4 regions of the Kribbella sp. NPDC048837 genome follow, and region 3 is predicted to be linked to each of the others. Evidence: riboswitches for the same ligand, from Rfam matches in the RefSeq annotation. Region 3 holds a riboswitch; each other region holds the start of a gene.
What was found. Region 3 has a riboswitch for ZMP and ZTP ahead of ACZ6O0_RS27670 (5-aminoimidazole-4-carboxamide ribonucleotide transformylase). Riboswitches for the same ligand answer to the same signal wherever they lie in the genome.

Region 1 (5,073 bases), on a different contig from region 3:
GGGGGAGAAGCTCGGGGTCTCCGAACGGGCGGCCCGGCGCTATGTCGCGATCCTGCGCGAGGCCGACATCCCGATCGAGTCGGTCCGCGGTCCGTACGGCGGCTACCGGGTCGGTCGCGGACTGCGGCTGGCCCCACTGATGTTCACCACCACCGAAGCGCTCGGCCTGGTGATGGCGGTGCTGGAAGGACCGCGCGGCGCGGCCGACCCGGTCGAGAACGCGCTCGGCAAGATCATCCGGGTCCTGCCCGAACACATCGCCCGCTCGACCGACGCCATCCGCCGGGTCAGCGCGCGCGGTCCCGATCCCGGCGTCCGCACGCCGGACCCGGAGATCACCGCGGCCCTGGTCTCCCAGAGCACCGCCGGCCGGCGCGTCATCCTTCAGTACCGTCGGCACCACGGCGAGGAATGGCCGATGGACGTCGACCCGTGGGCGGTCGTCGTCCGCCGGGGCCGTTGGTATCTGCTGTGCTGGTCGCACACGAAGAATTCCCGCCGCGTTCTGCGCGTCGACAGGATCGCCAAAGTCGAGCCGCAGGGCGAGGAATTCACCGCACCCGCCGACCTGGACCCACTGGCCGCCGTCGAGGAACATCTGGCGATGGGCTGGAAATACCCCATCGAGGTCATCGTCGACGCCCCGCGCGACGACGTGGCCCACTGGATCTCCCGCAGCATGGGCCGCCTGGAAGCCATCGACGACACCCACACCCGCCTCCTGGCCAGCACCGACGAGCCCTACTGGTACGCCGGCCAGCTCACCTCCCTCCCCGCCCCTTACCACATCCTCCGATCCGCGGAACTCAAAACCGCGGCCCGCAACATCGCCAACCGCTTGCTGGAGGCAAGTAACAGTGAATGAGATCGAGTTCGCCGCCGAGATCTGGTACTGGCGCGGGCCGGCGCCGTGGTATTTCATCACGGTGCCGGAGGAGGACTGTGCGTACCTCGAGGCGGAATCCAATGTCGTGACGTACGGGTGGGGGATGATCCTGGTGCAGGCGCAGATCGGGGACAGCGTGTGGGACAGGTCGATGTTCCCGAAGGACGGGCGGTACATCCTGCCGGTGAAGGTGGCGGTGCGGCGGGCCGAGGAGCTCGACGACGGCGACGTACCGACCGTGCGGTTGCGGCTGCGGAGCTGGAAGGTCTCCTGAAACTGTCGGCGAGTGGGACTAGCGTTCGTCACAGACCCGGGAAGAGGGAGGGAACGGCATGTCCACGCTGTCAGATCGGCCGAACACGGCACTTGTGGTGATCGACGTCCAGAACGGTGTCGTCAGCGAAGCCCACGAGCGCGACCAGGTGGTGTCCAACATCAGCACCCTGGTCGGCAAGGCCCGCGCCGGCGGTGTGCCGGTGGTCTGGGTCCAGCACTCCAGCGAGCACCTCGTGAAGGACAGCGACGAGTGGCAGCTGGTCCCCGAGCTCAAGCGCGACGAGGCGGAGCCGCTCGTGCACAAGACCTTCGCCGACTCCTTCGAGGACACCGACCTCGAGGACGTCCTCGCCGAGGCCGGGATCGGCCACCTCTTCGTCAGCGGCGCCCAGACCGACGAGTGCATCCGCTCCACCATCCACGGCGCCATGGTCCGGGGGTACGACGTCACCCTGGTCGGCGACGCCCACACCACCGAAGACCTCTCGGAGTACGGCGCGCCGACCCCGGACAAGGTCATCGCCCACACCAACCTCTACTGGGAGAACCACACGGCCCCGGGCCGCACCGCCGCCGTCCAGCCCACTGCCGAGGTCACGTTCTCTGGGTAGGGTGGTTCCACACGACTGGCGAGGGTGGGTCACCACCGGGGAGTGACGCGACGGGCATCGACCGCCTGGGTGCCGACGGCAACGACATCCCGGGAGACTCGTCATGCCACATCGTGTTCTGCACCTGTCCGACACCCACATCAGCCGCACCGGCCCGGACGAGGACGGCGTCGACGGTCTCGGCGCGCTCAAAGGACTGTTGTACGACGTACGCGGGGTGCCGGAGCTGGATCTGATCGTCGTCAGCGGGGACATCGCCGACGACGGGTCCGAAGAGGGATGCACTGCGGTGCGCTCGGCCGTGGGCGAGTTCGCCGCTGAGCGAGGTGTCCCGCACGTCTACTGCACCGGCAACCACGACCGTCGCGACGGCTTCACCGCCGCCCTCGGCTGGGGCCACCTCGGTCCGGACGGCTCACCCATCGGCCGCCAGGCCGACATCGCCGGTGCGATCGCCGCGGTGAGCGACGTCGACGGCCTCCGCGTCATCACGCTCGACAGCCTGGTCCCCGGAGAGACACACGGTGTGCTGGGCGACGACCAGCTGGACTGGCTGGCCGCCGAGCTGGCCACACCCGCGCCGGCCGGGTCGATCGTCGTACTCCACTACCCGCCGATCTCCGTCGACGCGATCCCGTATCTGAAGCCCGTGGTCCTGCAAGAGCCCGAGAAACTGGCACGCGTTCTCGCCGGGACCGACGTACAAGCGGTCCTGTGCGGCCACCTGCACCACCAACTGTCCGGCCGGCTCGCGGACAAGCCCGTCTGGGTGACTCCCGGCGTGATCACCCGCATCGACCTCACGGCCCCCAGTCACCTCGCCCGAGGCGTCCTCGGCGCCGGTGCAACCATCGTCGACCTCGGCGGCCCGTTCGCCCCGCTCTGCCACACCCTCCAAGCCCGCAACCCCGACGCCGGCACCGAGGTCTACGTCTACAACCCCCTCACCGGCGCGATCGAGCACTCCTGAAGTGCTTCAGCGCAGCGTCGCGGTCTCGGCGAGGATGGTGAGCAGGGCGGCGATCGCGGGTGGGTCGGGTGGTTCGCCGTACGTCGCGGCGTAGACGTGGCGGCGGGAGCCGGGGAGCTCGGTGGCGATGATGCCCTCGGCGTGGTGGGCACGGAGGGCGAGCCCGGGCATGGTCGTCACCCCGAGGCCGGCCGCGACGAGCGCCTGCATGACCACCATGTCGTCGGACGTGTAGCCGATCCGCGGCTCGTAGCCCTCGGCGGCGCACAGCGAAACCAGGTGACTGCGGCAACGATCGCATCCGGCGATCCAGGTCGCGTCGCGGAGCCCGGCCAACTCGACCGGCTGATCGGCGGACAGCAGGTAGAGCGGATCGTCGAGCAGATGATGCAGTCGTACGCCGGACGGCTCCGGCTCGGTCTCGTCGTACCGGAAGACGATCGCGACGTCGATCGTGCCGGTGCGGAGCAGTTCGAGCGCCTCCGGCGGATGCGCGTCGAGCAGGTTGATCTCGAGGCCCGGGTGCTTGTCGCCCAGGGCCGCCACCGCCCGCGGCACGAGTGACCCGATCGCCGACGAGAAGCCGGCCAGGCGGATCCGGCCGGCGCTCAACCCGACGTGAGCGGCGAGTTCCGCGTCGACGGCGTCGATCCGGCCGATGATCTCCGCGGCCCGAGCGGCCAGCAGCCGGCCGGCCTCGGTCAGCCGGATGCCACGACCGGCCCGCTGCAGCAGCTGCGCGCCGGTCTCGGCCTCCAGGCGGGAGAGGTGGTGAGTGACGGACGGCTGCGAGTAGTGCAGTTCGCGGGCAGCCGCGGTGACCGAACCGTGCCTGGCGACGGCGTCGATGACGCGCAACCTCGTGACATCGAGCATGTATCAAATCTATCTATGAGTGAGCACGAAACTTGGCATTAGACGTTATGGGTTGACCGGCGCACGCTCAAGACATGACCACGACAACGATCTCCACCAGCGAACTGACCGACCTGATCGCCGGCGTCCGTACCGCCATCGACCAGCACGCCGACTGGAACGGCACCGCAGACCTCGTGGCCGAGCAACTGCGCCGGCATCTGCCGACTCCGGACGTCCTGACCGCCGAGCAGCGCCTCGGATCGGCGGACCGCTACCGCAGTCACACGCTGCACGTCGAGCCCGACGGCTCGTTCTCGATCATCGCGCTGGTTTGGCGCCCCGGGCAGGTGACGCGGATCCACGATCACGTGACCTGGTGCGTGTTCGGGGTGATCCAGGGGGTCGAGCACGAGGACCTGTACGACGCCGACCTGCGACTGATCGGCCAGAGCGACAACCACGTTGGTGACGTGAGCGGATTCGCGCCGCCCGGCGACATCCACCGGGTCAACAACACCTCCGACGGTACGGCGATCTCCATCCACATCTACGGCACCGACGTCACCCGGATCGGCTCGAGCGTCCGCCGGTACTACGACTGACCGCCGGGCGGAGGATCCTCCGCCCGGCGCCGGATGTCAGTCGATGAAGGCATCCAGTACGGCGAGTTGCCCGGGGGAGAGGTCGATCGAACCGGCCATCACGTTCTCCTCCAGATGACGCTGACTCGACGTACCGGGAATCGCCAGGACGTGGTCGCCCCGGGTGAGCGTCCACGCCAACCGGATCTGCGCCGGCGTGGCACCGTGATCGTCCGCGATCTCCTGAAGCGCGTCGTTGATGGACACACCACCGGCCTCCCGCGACTCCGCGGTGAGTGCGAAGAACGGCACGAACGCGATCCCATGCTCGCCGCAGTCGCGCAGGATCTCGTCGTTCACGCGGCCGAAACCGACGCCGTACCTGTTCTGCACCGCGACCACCGGCGCGATCTTCTGAGCCTCCGCCAAATGATCGGTGCGGACGTTCGACAACCCCAGATGCCGGATCAGGCCCGTCTCCTGCAGCTCTGCGAGGGCTCCGAAGTGCTCGGCGATCGAGTCGAGCCGGGCCTGACGCAGGTAGACCACGTCCAGCGTCTCCAGCCCGAGCGCCCGCAGATCGGCCTCGACCAACGCGCGCAACTGATCGGGACGAGCCAGCCCGGCCGGCGTCGGACCGACCTTCGTGGCGATCACGAGCTCATCCGCGTACGGCGCCAGCGCGCGGCGGATCACCTCGTTCGCCCAGCCGAGGGACGTGAAGTCCCGGGGCCGGTCGGACGGCGCGTAGCTCGGGTAGAAGCCGGCGGTGTCGAGGTGGTTCACACCGAGCTCGACCGCCCGGCGCAGCAGCGCGATCGCCCGGTCCTGCGCGTCCGGTCCGTCGCCGTCGCTGCCCGCGAGCCGCTTCGTGCCGAACCCGATCCGCCG
Region 2 (5,073 bases), on a different contig from region 3:
CGGACGTCCGGGCGAACCTGACCACCGCGACGCCGGCCGGGGACGACGGTGAGTACCAGCTGAACGGGCACAAGTGGTTCTGCTCCGCGCCGCAGGTCGACGTCTTCCTGGTCCTCGCGCAGGCGCCGGACGGACTGAGCTGCTTCGTCGTGCCGCGAGTGCTTGCCGATGGCAACCGGAACACCTTCGCGCTGCAGCGGCTGAAGGACAAGCTCGGGAACCGGTCGAACGCGTCCAGCGAGGTCGAGTTCCACAACACCATCGGCTACCGCCTCGGCGACGAGGGCGCCGGCGTCCGCACGATCATCGAAATGGTCGCCGCCACCCGCCTCGACTGCGTGCTGGGGTCGTCCGCCCTCCAGCGACGCGCGCTGGTGGAGGCGGTCTGGCACACGAAGCACCGCTCCGCCTTCGGCGGGCTGCTCGCCGACAAGCCCGCGATGCAGAACGTGCTCGCCGACCTGGCCCTGGAGAGCGAGGCAGCAACCGCCCTGGGAATGCGTCTTGCTGCTGCTGTGGATGCTTCTGTGAACGGTGATGAACAGGCTGCGGCTTTCCGGCGGATCGCACTGCCCCTCGCCAAGTTCTGGGTTTGTAAGCGGACTCCGTTCATGGTGGCCGAGGCCCTGGAGTGTCTCGGGGGGAACGGGTTCGTGGAGGAGTCCGGGCTGCCGCTGCTGTTCCGGGAGTCGCCGTTGAACTCGATCTGGGAAGGGTCCGGCAACGTGAATGCGCTCGACGTGCTGCGGGCGCTGCGGAAGCCGGAGTCACTGGAGGCGTGGCTGCTGGAGGTGGGGGCGGCGCGCGGCGCCGACCAGCGCCTCGACGCCGCGGCGAACGACGTACTGCAAGCGCTTGCTGACGTCGAGGGAGCCGAGGCCGGCGCCCGCACGCTGGCGGCGCGGATGGCCCTGTGCCTGCAGGCGTCACTGCTGGTCCGGCACTCGACGCCCGAGGTCGCGGACGCCTTCGTCGCCTCGAGATTGGCCAACGACTGGGGCGGCGTCTTCGGGACCCTCCCGCGGACCACACTGTTCCCGGCGATCATCGAGCGCACGATAGGGTGAGCGCGTCGCGACTGGCGCGCTGAGGTGGAGAACCACCGGGGAGCGAAAACCGTCGGCACCGTGCGCCTGGGTGCCTTCGACCCACTGCAACCGCAGGAGAGACAACGATGACTCAACCCTTCGATGCCGCCGCCGCTTCGGCCGCGTACCGCAACGCGCTCGAGGTGATCGGCGCGGTGGAACCGACCATCGCCGGCGCGATCAAGGCCGAACTGGCCGACCAGCGCTCGTCGCTGAAGCTGATCGCGAGCGAGAACTACGCCTCCCCCGCCACCTTGCTGACGATGGGCAACTGGCTGTCCGACAAGTACGCCGAGGGCACCATCGGGCACCGCTTCTACGCCGGCTGCCAGAACGTCGACACCGTCGAGCAGACCGCGGCCGACCACGCCACGGCACTGTTCGACGCTCCGCACGCCTACGTCCAGCCACACTCCGGCATCGACGCGAACCTGGTCGCCTTCTGGGCGATCCTGGCCCAGCGGATCGAGTCGCCGGCCCTGGCCGAAGCGGGCGCGAAGCACGTCAACGACCTGACCGACGAGGACTGGACCAAGCTCCGCAAGGCGCTCGGCGACCAGAAGATGCTTGGCATGTCGCTCGACGCCGGCGGTCACCTGACCCACGGCTTCCGGCCGAACATCTCCGGCAAGATGTTCAACCAGCACTCGTATGGCACCGACCCGGAGACCGGGCTGCTCGACTACGACGAGGTCGCCCGCAAGGCGCGCGAGTTCAAGCCACTGATCCTGATCGCCGGCTACTCGGCGTACCCGCGCAAGGTGAACTTCGCCACGATGCGCGAGATCGCCGACGAGGTCGGTGCGACGCTGATGGTCGACATGGCCCACTTCGCCGGTCTGGTCGCGGGCAAGGTCTTCACCGGCGACTTCGACCCGGTCCCGTTCGCCCACGTCACCACGACCACCACCCACAAGTCGCTCCGCGGCCCGCGCGGCGGCATGGTGCTCTGCCAGCCCGAGTACGCCGACTCCGTCGACCGGGGTTGCCCGATGGTGCTGGGTGGCCCGCTCAGCCAGACGATGGCGGCCAAGGCGGTCGCGCTCGCCGAGGCCCGGCAGCCGTCGTTCCGTGAATACGCGCAGGCGATCGCGGACAACGCGGTCACGCTGGCCGAGGGCCTGATGAAGCGTGGCGTGAAGCTCGTGACGGACGGCACCGAGAACCACCTGGTCCTGCTCGACGTCTCGTCGTACGGCATCACCGGCCGGCAGGCCGAGTCGGCGCTGCTCGACGCCGGCATCGTGACCAACCGGAACGCCGTGCCCCGCGACCCGAACGGTGCCTGGTACACCTCGGGCGTCCGGATCGGTACGCCGGCGCTGACCACGCGCGGCTTCGGCGCCGACGAGTTCGACCGGGTCGCCGAGCTGATCGTCGACGTCCTCTCGTCGACCACGCCGACCACCACGTCGGCCGGTGCACCGTCCAAGGCGAAGTACGTGCTCGCCGACGGCGTCGCGGACAAGACCCGGGCAGCCTCGGCCGAGATGCTCGACAAGCACCCGCTCTACCCGGGCCTCGAGCTCAGCTGAGTTCCACCGCGCCCGCTCCCACGCGCGTGGGAGCGGGCGTCTTCCGTTGTGGCATCAGTACGGCGGCCAGCACCGCGCCGGCGGCCGCGATCGCGGCCGAGACCCACATGGTCGTGTTCAGGCTGGTCATGAACGCATCGCGGACATCGGCCAGCAAGCCGGACGAGCCGGACTCGCTTGCGACCGCGAGCCCTCCGCCCAGGCCCCTCTCGACCGCGTCGGCGGCTTGCGCGGGTAGTCCGGTCGTGTCGACGTTGTGGCGGTAGACCGAGTTCAGCACGGTGCCGAGTACGGCGACGCCGATCGTGCCGCCGACCTGCCGGAACGCCTGCAGGAGACCGGATCCGGTACCGGCTCGCTCCGGGTCGAGCACACCGAGCGCCGCGTTCATTGCCTGTGGCATCGAGCACCCGAGGCCGAACCCGACCACCACGAACCAGATCGCCGTGTAGCCGTACCCGGTGCCGAGGTCGGTGAAGGCCCCGAGCACGAACCCGACGGCCATCACCACGAACCCGGTCATCACCACCAGCCGGGTCCCCACCTTCGACTCCACGGGCTCGGCCAGCTTCGCGCCGACGGTCATCCCGCCGATGAACGGCAACAACTTCAGCCCGGTGTGCAGCGCGTCCGATCCGTTGATGCCCTGGAAGTACTGCGGCATCGTGAACAGCAACCCGAAGATCGCGAACACCGCGACCGTCAGCAGCACCGCACCCCCGGTGAAGGTCCGCTCGCGGAACAACCGCAGTTCGATCAACGGCTCGGTGGTCCGCCGCTGCCACAACAGGAACCCGGCGATCAGTACGACGGCGAGCCCCAGGAACAGCACGGTGACACCGTCGGTCCAGGATGTCTCGCCGGCCTTGGTCACGCCGTACACCAAAGACGCCAGACCCGCGCTGGAGAGCAGGATCCCGAGCCAATCGATGGCCGGGCGCCGCGAGCTCCGCGTCTCCGGGACCAGCAGGGTGACCGCGAGGGCGGCGATCAGCGAGATCGGCACGTTCAGGATGAGATCCACTGCCAGCCGGCGTGGTCGAGCAGCAGGCCGCCGACGATCGGGCCGAGCGGCATACCGATGCTGTTGGCAACGACGAAGAAGCCGATCGCCTTCTTCCGCTCCTCCTCGGTGCGGAACAGCACGGTGATCAGCGACAGCGCGACCGGGACGATCATCGCCGCGCCGATGCCGAGGAAGGCACGGGCCGCGATCAGCGCCTCGGCCGAGTCAGCCAGAGCACACGCCAGCGAGGCCGCGCCGAACAGTGTCAGCGCGATCGCGATGATCTTGCGCCGGCCGTACCGGTCGCCGAGGAGACCGGCGGGCAGCAGCAGCGCCGCGAGGACGAGGTTGTAGCTGTTCGCCATCCACTGCAGCTGGCTGGTGGAGGCGTCGAGGTCGGCGGCCAGCGTCGGCAGCGCGACGTTGAGCACGGTCGTGTCCAGGCCGAGGACCAGGACGGCGAGGCAGAGCGCGAGCAGGACACCGAAGTGGGGGGCGCCGGTCAGCGCCGGCCCTTCGGCGTGGGAGGTCGAGGTCATGAAATTCAAGTTATCAGAAGTTTGTGATAGTTGCGATACATCAAATTACTGTAAGCTTCAACCATGAGTCGGGAGCCCAGTCCGGAACAGATCAGCCAGTTCGTCGAGCGCTTCGCCGGAGTGCTGGCGAACAGCGGCGTACCGACGATGTCGGCCCGGGTGATGGGCCGGATGCTGGTCAGCCCGACCGGCACGATGACCGCGGCCGAGTTGGCCGAGTCGCTCAAGATCAGCCAGCCCGCGGTGTCCGGCGCGGTCCGGCAGTTGCTGCAGGTCTCGTTCATCTCGCGCGAGCGGTTGCCCGGTTCACGCAAGGACCACTACCGGATCCGCGAGGACGTCTTCGCCGCGATCCTCGAACGCCGCAACGAGGCCCTCGGCGAGTGGGAGTCGAGCAGCCGCGCCGGCGCCGACCTCTTCGGTGCCGACTCCCCCGTCGGCCAACGGCTCACCGAGGCCGCCGACTTCTTCGCCTTCATCAAGACCGACCTGGACCAGCTGATCAAGAACTGGCGCGCGGAGCATCCCCGCACCAACGCATGAGATCCGGCCACGGACCTCGAGAGCGGCCCGCACTGCGACCGCACGTCCGCCGCAATCGACACCGCAGTCAGTCGGCGACCAGCGCGGACGTTCTCCCGGTCGGGCTGAAGCACCGGGTGGGTTTAGCGAGTCAGTGCGTACACGGCGATCGCGGCGAAGTCGTCGGCCGGCTCTGATGCCTGCCAGGAGCGGACGTCGTCGACGTACCGGGATCCGTGGCCGGTGAACTCGGCGTACCGGTCGACACCGTCGGCGGGACAGGGGTTCATGCCGTCGAGGTGATCGCCGAGGCCCTCCTCGAAGAGGTCCTCGGAGTTCGGGCCGTTGACGACCGCGCCGGTGAGCTCGCGGCCGAGGATGTT
Region 3 (5,073 bases):
CAACAACTACACCGTGCCGGGCAGTGAGTCTTCGGCCGGTCTGAATCTGCTGAACAAGGACTTCGCCAAGGCCGGCGGCTACTCCGGCTCGATCGTGTTCCACTCGACGTCCGGAACGGTCTCCGCACAGGCCGACGCGGTCAAGACCACGATGGCCGACGTCGGCAAACTGCCCGACGTCGTCTCGGCCTCCGACCCGCTCGCGACCAACCAGACGGCCTATATCTCCAAGGACGGAACGGTCGTCAACGCACCGGTCTCGTTCTCCGTGGTGCCGGCCTCGCTCGACAAGAGCTACCTCGACTCGCTGAACGCCGCGGTCGAGCCGGCGCGGTCCGCCGGCCTCCAGGTTGAATTCGGTGGCGGCGCGGGCCAGATCGGCAAACAGGCCGACGACGCCGTCTCGGAGGCGATCGGTCTCGCGCTCGCTTTGCTGTTGCTGTTCTTGATGTTCCGCTCGATCGTGGCCTCCGGACTGCCGCTGGTCGCGGCGGTCTTCAGCGTGGGCGGCGGGTTGGCCGTTCTCGGCCTGCTCGCGGCCGTGAAGGACTTCCCGGTCTCGGCGCCGACCGTCGCGACCCTGCTCGGCCTCGGCGTCGCGATCGACTACGGGTTGTTCCTGGTCTCGCGGCACCGAGAACAACTGGACGACGGGATGGGTGTCGAGGAGTCCGTCGGCCGCGCGGAATCGACGTCCGGTGCTGCGATCCTGGTCGCCGGCGGGACAGTCGTGATCGCGATCCTCGGCCTCTACGTCTCCGGCGTACCGTTCGTCGGTGCTCTCGGCCTGTCCTCGGCGATCGTCGTCGCGGTCACCGTCCTCGCGGCCCTCACGCTGATCCCGGCCCTGCTCGGCCTGGCGAAGCTCCTCGTCCTCAACCGCAAGGACCGGCACCATCTGGCCGAGGAGCGCGAGCTCGAGGCCGGACTCCCGGACGAGCAGGCCATCGCGCAGCACCGCGCGGAGGAGCGCGAGCAGCGCGATCTCAAGCACGAGCAGAGCGCCTTCGCCCGGTGGGGCCGCAGGGTCAGCGACCGGCCGTGGCCGTACGGCATCGTCGCCACGCTGGTGCTGCTCGTCCTCGCCATCCCGCTGTTCTCGATGAATCTGGGCCAGCTCGACGCGGGCACCGATCCCGCCGCGGATTCGAGCCGGAAGGCGTACGACCTCGTCGCGCAAGGGTTCGGCCCGGGGGCCAACGGTCCGCTGACTGTCGTCGTACAACTCCCGTCCGGGAAGAGCGCGGCCGACAACCAGAACCTGCTGACCGGGCTGGCCTCGACGCTGCAGAAGACCGAGGGCGTGGCCGCCGTCCAACCACCGAGCACGAACGGGGCCGGTACGACGGCGATCATCAACGTCATCCCGACCACCTCGCCGTCGGCGGCGGAGACCGAGGACCTGGTCAACCGGATCCGCGACGACGTCCTCGCGGGGCAGCAGGAACCGACGTACGTCGTCGGGACGACGGCCGGGTACGTCGACTTCACCGAGAAGGTCGCCGGCCGGATGCTGTGGCTGATCGGCGCGGTCGTGCTGCTGGCGTTCCTGCTGCTCACGGTCGCGTTCCGTTCGCTGCTGATCGGGGTGAAGGCCGCGATCCTCAACCTGCTATCGGTCGGGGCCGCGTACGGCGTCATCGTCGCGGTTTTCCAGTGGGGCTGGGGATCCTCCCTGGTCGGGATCGACGAGAAGGTGCCGATCCCGTCGTTCGTGCCGATGCTGATGTTCGCGATCGTGTTCGGGTTGTCGATGGACTACGAGGTCTTCCTGCTGTCCCGCGTCCACGAGGCCTGGCTGGCGACGAACGACAGCCATCGCGCCGTGGCCATCGGGATCGGCGCGACCGCCCGGGTGATCACGACCGCGGCGGCGATCATGATCGTGGTCTTCCTGAGCTTCGTCCTGGACGACGATCCGACGGTGAAGATGCTCGCGGTCGGCATGGCCGTCGCGGTCCTGATCGACGCGAGTATCGTCCGGATGATCCTCGTCCCGGCGGTGATGACGCTGCTCGGCGACCGCGCCTGGTGGCTGCCGAAGTGGCTCGACCGCATCATCCCCGACATCCAGCTGGAAGGCGGCGAGCCGCCACCGGCCCCCGAACCCAAACCACGCGAGACGTCCCCCGTCTAGTGCCGGAACAGGCGTACGCCGGTCTGCGACAAGCTGATGCCGCGCTCGGCGCACGCCGCCATGACCTCGTCCGAGCGGATCGACCCACCCGGCTCGGCGATGTGGGTGACGCCGTACCGGTGCGCTTCCTCGATGTTGTCGACGAAGGGGAGCGCACCGTCGGACACCATCGACACACCCGTGAGTGGTTCGGCTGATCGGCGCGCCCACCACGCGGCGGCCTTCTCACCGGCCAGCCGCGTGCAGTCCACCCGCGACTGCTGCCCAGCGCCCACGCCGATCGTCATGCCGTCCTTGACCATCACCACAGTGTTCGACTGGGCGTAGCGAGCAACGATCAACCCCAGCACCAGGTCCCGGGCGGCCGCATCCGGCACCGCGGGATCCAGCAGCTCACGCGTCAGCGGTACGTCGTCCCGCCGCTGCGTCAGCCGCAGTCCGTAGAACTCGCGCACCTCCTCCACGGGTGGCTCGAACGCCGGGTCGGCCTCGAGCACCAGGTACCGCCCACCCTTCTTCGCAGCCAACGTGTCGACCACGCCCTCGTCGTACCCGGGCGCGATGATCCCGTCCGACACGACCCGCTTGAGCACCCCCGCGAGCTCCGCGTCGACCGGGTGCGAGACGGCAACGAAGTCGCCGTACGACGACTTCGGATCGGCATCGCGAGCCCGCACATAAGCGGTCTCACCCAACGCCACCCCGGCCGGCGACACATGCTTGTACGACGCGGCCGCCGGCACACCGAACGCCTGCGAAGCCTCCCGCACGAGCTGCCACCCGGTGAGCGCGTCCAGCACGTTGATGTACGACGGCGCCCCCGCAACAACGGTGAACGGAGCGCGCGACCCGATCACCGCCAGGCCCGCGGTCTGATGGGGATTCATGCCATAACGCATCAAGCACCTCCGAGATCGGAGGCGCCCAGGCGGACGACGCCTTACTGGTTGATTCCGCTCCCCGGTGGTACTCCACCCTCGCCAGTCGCGGTCTGCGCCACAGCTTAGTCCCGCCAGGTGCCGGTCCAGTCGTACAGCGGTGCGGTGGTCGCGTACTCGCGGAGATAGCCGATGCGCCCGTCATCGATCCGAGCGACGGTCGAGCCGTCGAACGCACCCGGCGAGCCCTTCCACGTGCACTCGAAATGCCACTCGGCCACCAATACCTCAGCCGCGGTCGCCGACGACGTGATCTCCCAGCCGTCCACAGTCCCACCGGCCCCGAACCACGCGTTCATCCACTCCTCGACCCGTGCCCGGCCGCGATAGACCGGCCCGTAGCACTCGATCACCACGCAGTCGTCGGTCAACGTCTCCAGGACGGCCGGGATGTCGTGCCGCCGCCACCCGTCGATGTACGCCTCGAGCTGGTTCACCTGGCACAGCGTAGGCCGGGGAATAGAGTGAGCGGCATGGTCGACGTGAAGCCTCGTAGCCGGACAGTGACCGATGGGCTGGAAGCCACCGCCAGCCGGGGGATGCTCCGGGCGGTCGGGATGGGGGACGACGACTGGGCCAAGCCGCAGGTCGGGGTCGCCTCGAGCTGGAACGAGATCACCCCGTGCAACCTGTCCCTCGACCGGCTCGCGAAGGCGGTCAAGGAAGGTGTGCACGCGGCCGGCGGCTACCCGCTCGAGTTCGGCACGATCAGCGTGTCCGACGGCATCTCGATGGGCCACGTCGGCATGCACTACTCGCTCGTCAGCCGCGAGATCATCGCCGACTCGGTCGAGACGGTGATGGAGGCCGAGCGCCTCGACGGCTCGGTCCTGCTGGCCGGCTGCGACAAGTCGCTGCCCGGCATGCTGATGGCCGCGGCCAGGCTCGATCTGGCGTCGGTGTTCCTGTACGCCGGCTCGATCATGCCGGGCCGCCTCGGCGACAAGGACGTCACGATCATCGACGCGTTCGAGGCGGTCGGCGCGTGTGTTCGCGGCCTGATCACCCGGGACGAGGTCGACGCGGTCGAGCGGGCGATCTGCCCCGGTGAGGGCGCCTGCGGCGGGATGTACACCGCCAACACGATGGCCGCGTCCGCCGAAGCACTCGGTATGTCGCTCCCCGGCTCGGCCGCTCCGCCGGCGGTCGACCGGCGCCGCGACGGCTACGCCCGCAAGTCCGGCGAGGCCGCGGTCGGCCTGCTGCAGAAGGGAATCACGGCCCGCCAGATCCTCACCAAGGAGGCGTTCGAGAACGCGATCGCCGTGGTGATGGCGCTCGGCGGCTCGACGAACGCCGTCCTCCATCTGCTCGCGATCGCCCGCGAGGCCGCGGTCGATCTCACCCTGGCCGACTTCAACCGGATCGGCGACCGGGTGCCGCATCTCGGCGACCTGAAGCCGTTCGGCCGCTACGTGATGACCGACGTCGACCGCGTCGGCGGCATCCCGGTGGTCATGCGGGCCCTGCTCGACGCCGGCCTGCTGCACGGCGACTGCCTGACCGTCACCGGGAAGACGATGGCCGAGAACCTCGCCGACATCGCGCCGCCCGATGTCGACGGCACGATCATCCGTGCGCTCGACAAGCCGATCCACGGCACCGGCGGCATCACGATCCTGCACGGCTCGCTCGCGCCGGAAGGTGCGGTGGTGAAGAGCGCCGGCTTCGACTCGGACGTCTTCGAGGGGACCGCGCGGGTCTTCGACGGCGAACGCGGTGCGATGGACGCGGTCGGCTCGCTGAATCCCGGCGACGTCGTCGTGATCCGGTACGAAGGCCCCAAGGGCGGTCCCGGTATGCGCGAGATGCTCGCCGTCACCGGCGCGATCAAGGGCGCCGGCCTCGGCAAGGACGTCCTGCTGCTCACCGACGGCCGCTTCTCCGGCGGTACGACGGGACTCTGCGTGGGACACGTCGCACCCGAGGCGGTCGACGGCGGCCCGATCGCGTTCGTCCGCGACGGCGACCGGATCACCCTCGACGTGAAGAACCGCA
Region 4 (5,073 bases), on a different contig from region 3:
CTCGAGCTGCTCGGCGATCACCGCGCCGACGTGATCCGGCGGTACGGCGACCACGACCAGCTGCGGCTCGATCTGGACCAGTCGCGATCCCGCGCCGATCCGCTCGGCCATCAGCGCGTTGTCCGGGTCGGCGTCGACGAGCTCGACCACGACTCCCAACCGCGCCAGCGCCAGGCCGATCGACGTACCGATAAGTCCGGTGCCGACGATCCGCACCGGCCCGCGCAGCTCACTCACTGGGCGCCTGTCAGGTCTGGACGGAGAGCGACGGCGCCGTGCAGGTAGACGTGCTGGATCTTCTCGCGGGACCGCGGGGTCTCGGTGTGCACCATCAGCCGGACCACCCGCGGCAGCGCGTGCGGCACGTCGATCTCCTGCATGCACATCAGCGGTACATCGGTGAGCCCGATCTGCCGGCCCGCCACGGCCGGGAACTCCGAGTGCAGGTCCGGCGTGACGGTGAACAGGATGCTGATCAGATCCTCGCTCTCCAGATCGTTCGCCTCCAGGACCGCCTTCACCAGCTCCGCGGACCGCGTGAGCAGATGCTCGCGCTCGTCCACCTCGAGCTGGGTAGCACCCCGGATCGCCCGTACCGCCACGTGCTCGCCTCCTTGGTTCGTCTACCTCAACCCTAGGGCAGAGTAGTCAAGGAGTGGACAGCCGTCTCGGATCCACGGATCCGGAAACCCCCCTCCCCGGATGGAGCACCTGATGCAGACCCTCCCGACCGGACCCGTCGACGCCACCGTGCAGCGCTTCCCCGAGGTCACCGACGAGTTCGTCGGGTCCTTCCGGCGGAACGGCTTCGCGGTCCTGGACCACGCCGTACCGCCTGAGCAGGTCGCCGCCCTGAACGCCGCCGCCGAGCAACTCTGCCGCGGGGAGCTCGGCCGGATCGCCGACGGGCCGCGGATCGGCCCGGGCGACGACGTACTGCGGCAGTTCCTGTGCATCCACTATCCGCACAAGGTGTCGGACGCCGCGCTCGAGGCGCTGCACGCGCCGCGGATCGTCCGGGCCCTGACCGCGGTCATCGGCCCGAACGTCAAGGCCATGCAGTCGATGCTGTTCATTAAGTCCGAGGGGAAGCCGGGGCAGGCCTGGCACCAGGACGAGTTCTTCATCCCGACCCGCGACCGCTCGCTGACCGCGGTCTGGATCGCACTCGACGACGCGACGGTCGAGAACGGCTGCCTGTGGGTGCTCCCCGGATCACACCACCGTGGCGTCATCTACCCCGACCGCGAGCAGGACGACCCGCGCTTCGACTGTACGTCGGAGGCGTACGACTTCCCGTACACCGACGACCAGGCGGTCGCCATCGAGGTCCCGGCCGGCTCGGCGGTGATCTTCAATGGCTACCTGCTGCACCGATCGCTGCCGAACAGCGGTCGGCACGGGTTCCGCCGGGCGCTGGCGAACCACTACATGAGCGCGGAGTCGCTGCTCCCCTGGCACTCGCTGCCACCCGGCGTTCACATCGCCAACCACGACTTCCGCGACATCGTCATGGTGGCCGGGACCGACCCGTACGCCTACAAGGGCATCGACGACGTGGCTCGGCCACACTCACGCCCGGACAAGGACGGTGGCTGCCACCGATGAGCTAGGAGGCAGCCGCCTCGGCGGCGTCGACGGCCTGCTCCAGCAGCAGGGCGATCGTCATCGGCCCGACGCCGCCGGGGACCGGCGTGATCAGGCGGGCGACCTGGACCGCCTCCTCGAAGTGGACGTCGCCGACGTTGCCCTCGTTGTAGCCGGCGTCGACGACGACCGCGCCCGGCTTGAGCCAGTCACCGCGGACGAAGTTCGGCTTCCCGACCGCGGCGATCACGATGTCCGCGGTCCGGACGATGTCCGGCAGGTCCGTGGTCCGCGAGTGCGTGTAGGTGACGGTCGCGTTCGATGCCAGCAGCAACATCCCGACGGGCTTGCCGAGGATCGGGCTGCGGCCGATCACCACCGCGTGCGCCCCGGCGATCGGTACGTCGTACGCCTCCAGCAGCCGGATGATCCCGCCGGGCGTCGCGGACCGGAACCCGGGATCGCCGAACGCCATCGCGGCGAACGACCGCATCGTCACGCCGTCGACGTCCTTGGCCGGGTCGATCGCCTCGAACGCGGCCCGCTCGTCGATCTGCGCCGGCACCGGGTGCTGGAGCAGGATTCCGTGCACCTCGGGGTCGTTCGAGAGCTTGTGAATCTCGGCGACCAGTTCCTCGGTGGTCGTCTCCGCGGGCAGGACGACGCTCCGCGACGCGATCCCGGCCTTCTTCGACCGGTTCTGCTTCATCCGGACGTACGTCGCCGACGCGGGGTCGTCGCCCACCAGTACGGTCGCCAGACACGGCTGCACGCCGGTCCGCTCCCGCAGTACGCGGGCTCGCTCGGCCGCCCGCGCCACCATCTCGGCGGCGAGGTCGGTCCCGATCATCAGTTCAGCGGTCATGGCGCGCTCCTTCGGGCGTCGACTACAGGTCAGCTGCCCAGGCGCGCGGCGCGGCCGGATGTCCGGCAGACCGTTCCCCGGTGGTCGTCCACCTCAACGCCAGTCGCGGTCCACCGCTCAGGATACCGAGTCGGTCACTCTGCTGATGAAAGCGTCGGCAACGCCGTCGCCGATCCGCGGGTGGGTGGTGGAGTGCGGGAGCCGGATGTCGCGAATCTCCTCGGCCTGCGTGACCAGGTGGCTGATCTGGTCCCGGCCGGTGGCGACATCCGAGCTGTTGCCCTCGGCGCCGGCTTCGAGGACGCGCAGGGCCTGGCGCAGCGCCTGCCCCCAGTAGAAGGCCGCGTCGAGCCAGGCGTCCGCCTCGTCGGCGAAGGCCGGGTCGATCACGCCCTCGCGGATCTGGGCCGGAGCGTTCTCGATCGCCTCGCAGTACGGCTCGAGGTCCGCGATCGCGCCGGCCAGGTCCCCGGCCTCCCAGGTCCGCCAGAACGCGGCGGTCTTCGCGGACAGCACCGGCGCGTTCACCAGGTGCAGCTTCCCGTCGTACGTCGTGAGGTCGGCGAAGACCTCCAGCGCCGCGATCGTCGCGGCGTCTCCCCCGGCGCGTTCCGCGATCGCCGCATGCCAGGACGCCTGCTCGTCGTACGTCGCGGGGTTCCAGCCGAACTCCGCGAACGAGTAGAGGGCGAGCTTGCTGGCCGCGGCCTGGTTCATCGGGTTCGAGATCACGCCGACGACCTGGTCGGCGAGGCCCGGCTCACGGCCGCTGTACGCCGCCAGCGGGATCCGCCCGTGCGCGTAGTCGTTGACCGGGTAGTTGTCCCAGATCAGGATGTCGTGCCCGAACACGGCCTTCGCCTCGGCCGCCTGCGCACTGGTGATCGTCTCCGGGACGACGCCGATACCGGTCCAGTGCACCACCACGGCACTGTCCATCTGCTCCCGCAGCGCCTGCTTGTACGGCGTCTCGTCGACGTTGTAGTACTCGGTCGGGACCATCTGCAGGGGCGCGAGGTCCGGCTTGGTCTCGACCCACTCGCGCTGGATCCGGTTCAGCAGCTCGCTCTGCGCCAGCCCGGCCCCACCGCCGCCGGGGCCGAACTTCTGCTCGTCCTCGGGGCTGTGCCACTGCTCGTACTCGATGTCGTCCAGCGCCACGTTGAACGCCCGCGCACCGAGCGCGTACAGCGCCTCGAACTTGGCGATCAGCGCCTGGAAGTCGGCGTCGTCGGTGTAGCGGATCGACAGGCCGGGCGAGAGCGCGAAGGTGAAGTCGACCTTGTTCCGGGCGGCGCGGTCGATCAGCTCGCCTAGCTCGGCCAGCTTGTCGGCCGGATACGGGTCGCGCCACTGCTCGCGGTGGTACGGGTCGTCCTTGGGGGCGTACTCGTAGGTGTTCATCCGGTGCGCGCCGAGGTAGTCCAGGTGATCGAGCCGGTCGGCGTGCGACCACGGCGTCCCGTAGAAGCCCTCGATCGAGCCGCGGTACCGCATCGTCGGCCAGTCGCGGATCTCGACGCCGTCCACCTGGTTGCCCTGGACAAGCTGTGCGAAGGCCTGCGCGGCGTAGAAGGTGCCGCGGGCATCGACCCCGTCCAGCACGACCTGCTGGGCGCCGACGGCGACGACGTACCCCTCGGCCGGCAGCAGACCCGCGGGCGCGACCCCGAGCTGCTCGAGCGTGTCGGCGCTCCCCCCGAGCCAGACGGTCACCTCCGCCTGTCCCTCGAAGACGGTCCGTACGCCGGCCTTCGTGAGCGTCTCGCGGACGACGCGCTCGGCGTCCGCGTCGGTGGTCGGGCCGTACATCAGCCCGACGGTGTCGCCGAGGCCGAAGCCGTCGTCGCGCGGGGTGGTCTGCTGAGGCTCAGGTGTCATCACAGCTCCTACGACCTAGAGAAGCCCTGCATGATCGAGGGCGAGGTAGGCGGCGTCGATCCCCGTCATCGCGCCAGGGGTGCGCAGCTCGGCGCGGAACGCGTCCAGCGTGAGCTCGACCGGGACACAGTCCTCGGTCTCGTCGAGCGCTTGTTTCCCGTCCGGACGGCAGCCGCGCGCGATCGCGACGTACTTGCGGTAGATCGACGACGCCGACGACCACTGCCACGTGACCAGGTCGAGCGACTCGCAGGTGTACCCGGTCTCCTCCTCGAGCTCCCGCGCGCCGGCGAGCGCCGGGTCCTCGCCCGGCTCGACCAGTCCACCCGGCAGGTTGGTGACGACCCGGTCAGGTCCGGCCCGGAACATCCGGATCGTGACGATCCGGCCGTCGGGGGTCAGCGGCAGCACGGTGATGCCGGAGGTGATCCCCTCCGCGGACTTCGGGCCGAAGACGTCCCACTCGACCTCGCGCCCGTCCGGCAGCCGGTACCGCCGCAGGTTCACGGTCAGGAACCGGTGGAACCCCGGCTCCTCGTCGAGCAACTCCCACGGCAGCGGGTCGCCGGGGCGAGACAGCGCAGCCGCCGCGGAGTCCGCGGCGGCTGCGCCATCGATCTGCTTGCTCACAGCGGCCGGTTGTCGCCGCCGGGCTCCTCCGGTGGAGCGACGGGAGCGTCGTCCTCCGGCGGGGCCACCGGTGCGTCGTCAACCGCGGCAGGTGTCGTGCTCTCCTCGGC

Region 1: it holds a riboswitch for ZMP and ZTP, as region 3 does, so the genes downstream of both, ACZ6O0_RS01265 (metallophosphoesterase) here and ACZ6O0_RS27670 (5-aminoimidazole-4-carboxamide ribonucleotide transformylase) in region 3, are expected to answer to the same signal.
Region 2: it holds a riboswitch for ZMP and ZTP, as region 3 does, so the genes downstream of both, ACZ6O0_RS16720 (glycine hydroxymethyltransferase) here and ACZ6O0_RS27670 (5-aminoimidazole-4-carboxamide ribonucleotide transformylase) in region 3, are expected to answer to the same signal.
Region 4: it holds a riboswitch for ZMP and ZTP, as region 3 does, so the genes downstream of both, ACZ6O0_RS02285 (bifunctional 5,10-methylenetetrahydrofolate dehydrogenase/5,10-methenyltetrahydrofolate cyclohydrolase) here and ACZ6O0_RS27670 (5-aminoimidazole-4-carboxamide ribonucleotide transformylase) in region 3, are expected to answer to the same signal.

Annotation. Positions count from the first base shown of each region.
Region 1 is NZ_JBVJHF010000001.1:249,223-254,295, forward strand. It holds gene ACZ6O0_RS01250 (helix-turn-helix transcriptional regulator) at 1-865, shown strand, start outside; gene ACZ6O0_RS01255 (DUF1905 domain-containing protein) at 858-1,160, shown strand; gene ACZ6O0_RS01260 (cysteine hydrolase family protein) at 1,219-1,773, shown strand; ZMP/ZTP riboswitch at 1,775-1,851, shown strand; gene ACZ6O0_RS01265 (metallophosphoesterase) at 1,877-2,743, shown strand; gene ACZ6O0_RS01270 (LysR family transcriptional regulator) at 2,750-3,619, opposite strand; gene ACZ6O0_RS01275 (cysteine dioxygenase family protein) at 3,694-4,203, shown strand; gene ACZ6O0_RS01280 (aldo/keto reductase) at 4,240-5,073, opposite strand, start outside.
Region 2 is NZ_JBVJHF010000003.1:230,176-235,248, forward strand. It holds gene ACZ6O0_RS16715 (acyl-CoA dehydrogenase family protein) at 1-1,067, shown strand, start outside; ZMP/ZTP riboswitch at 1,065-1,146, shown strand; gene ACZ6O0_RS16720 (glycine hydroxymethyltransferase) at 1,175-2,623, shown strand; gene ACZ6O0_RS16725 (MFS transporter) at 2,616-3,647, opposite strand; gene ACZ6O0_RS16730 (MFS transporter) at 3,632-4,168, opposite strand; gene ACZ6O0_RS16735 (GbsR/MarR family transcriptional regulator) at 4,232-4,711, shown strand; gene ACZ6O0_RS16740 (glycoside hydrolase family 9 protein) at 4,834-5,073, opposite strand, start outside.
Region 3 is NZ_JBVJHF010000006.1:223,329-228,401, reverse strand. It holds gene ACZ6O0_RS27675 (MMPL family transporter) at 1-2,137, shown strand, start outside; gene ACZ6O0_RS27670 (5-aminoimidazole-4-carboxamide ribonucleotide transformylase) at 2,134-3,036, opposite strand; ZMP/ZTP riboswitch at 3,053-3,135, opposite strand; gene ACZ6O0_RS27665 (nuclear transport factor 2 family protein) at 3,141-3,512, opposite strand; gene ilvD (dihydroxy-acid dehydratase) at 3,549-5,073, shown strand, end outside.
Region 4 is NZ_JBVJHF010000001.1:465,889-470,961, forward strand. It holds gene ACZ6O0_RS02270 (prephenate dehydrogenase) at 1-237, opposite strand, end outside; gene aroH (chorismate mutase) at 234-602, opposite strand; gene ACZ6O0_RS02280 (phytanoyl-CoA dioxygenase family protein) at 715-1,608, shown strand; gene ACZ6O0_RS02285 (bifunctional 5,10-methylenetetrahydrofolate dehydrogenase/5,10-methenyltetrahydrofolate cyclohydrolase) at 1,610-2,452, opposite strand; ZMP/ZTP riboswitch at 2,481-2,569, opposite strand; gene ACZ6O0_RS02290 (beta-N-acetylhexosaminidase family protein) at 2,570-4,333, opposite strand; gene ACZ6O0_RS02295 (NUDIX hydrolase) at 4,349-4,963, opposite strand; gene prcA (proteasome subunit alpha) at 4,960-5,073, opposite strand, start outside.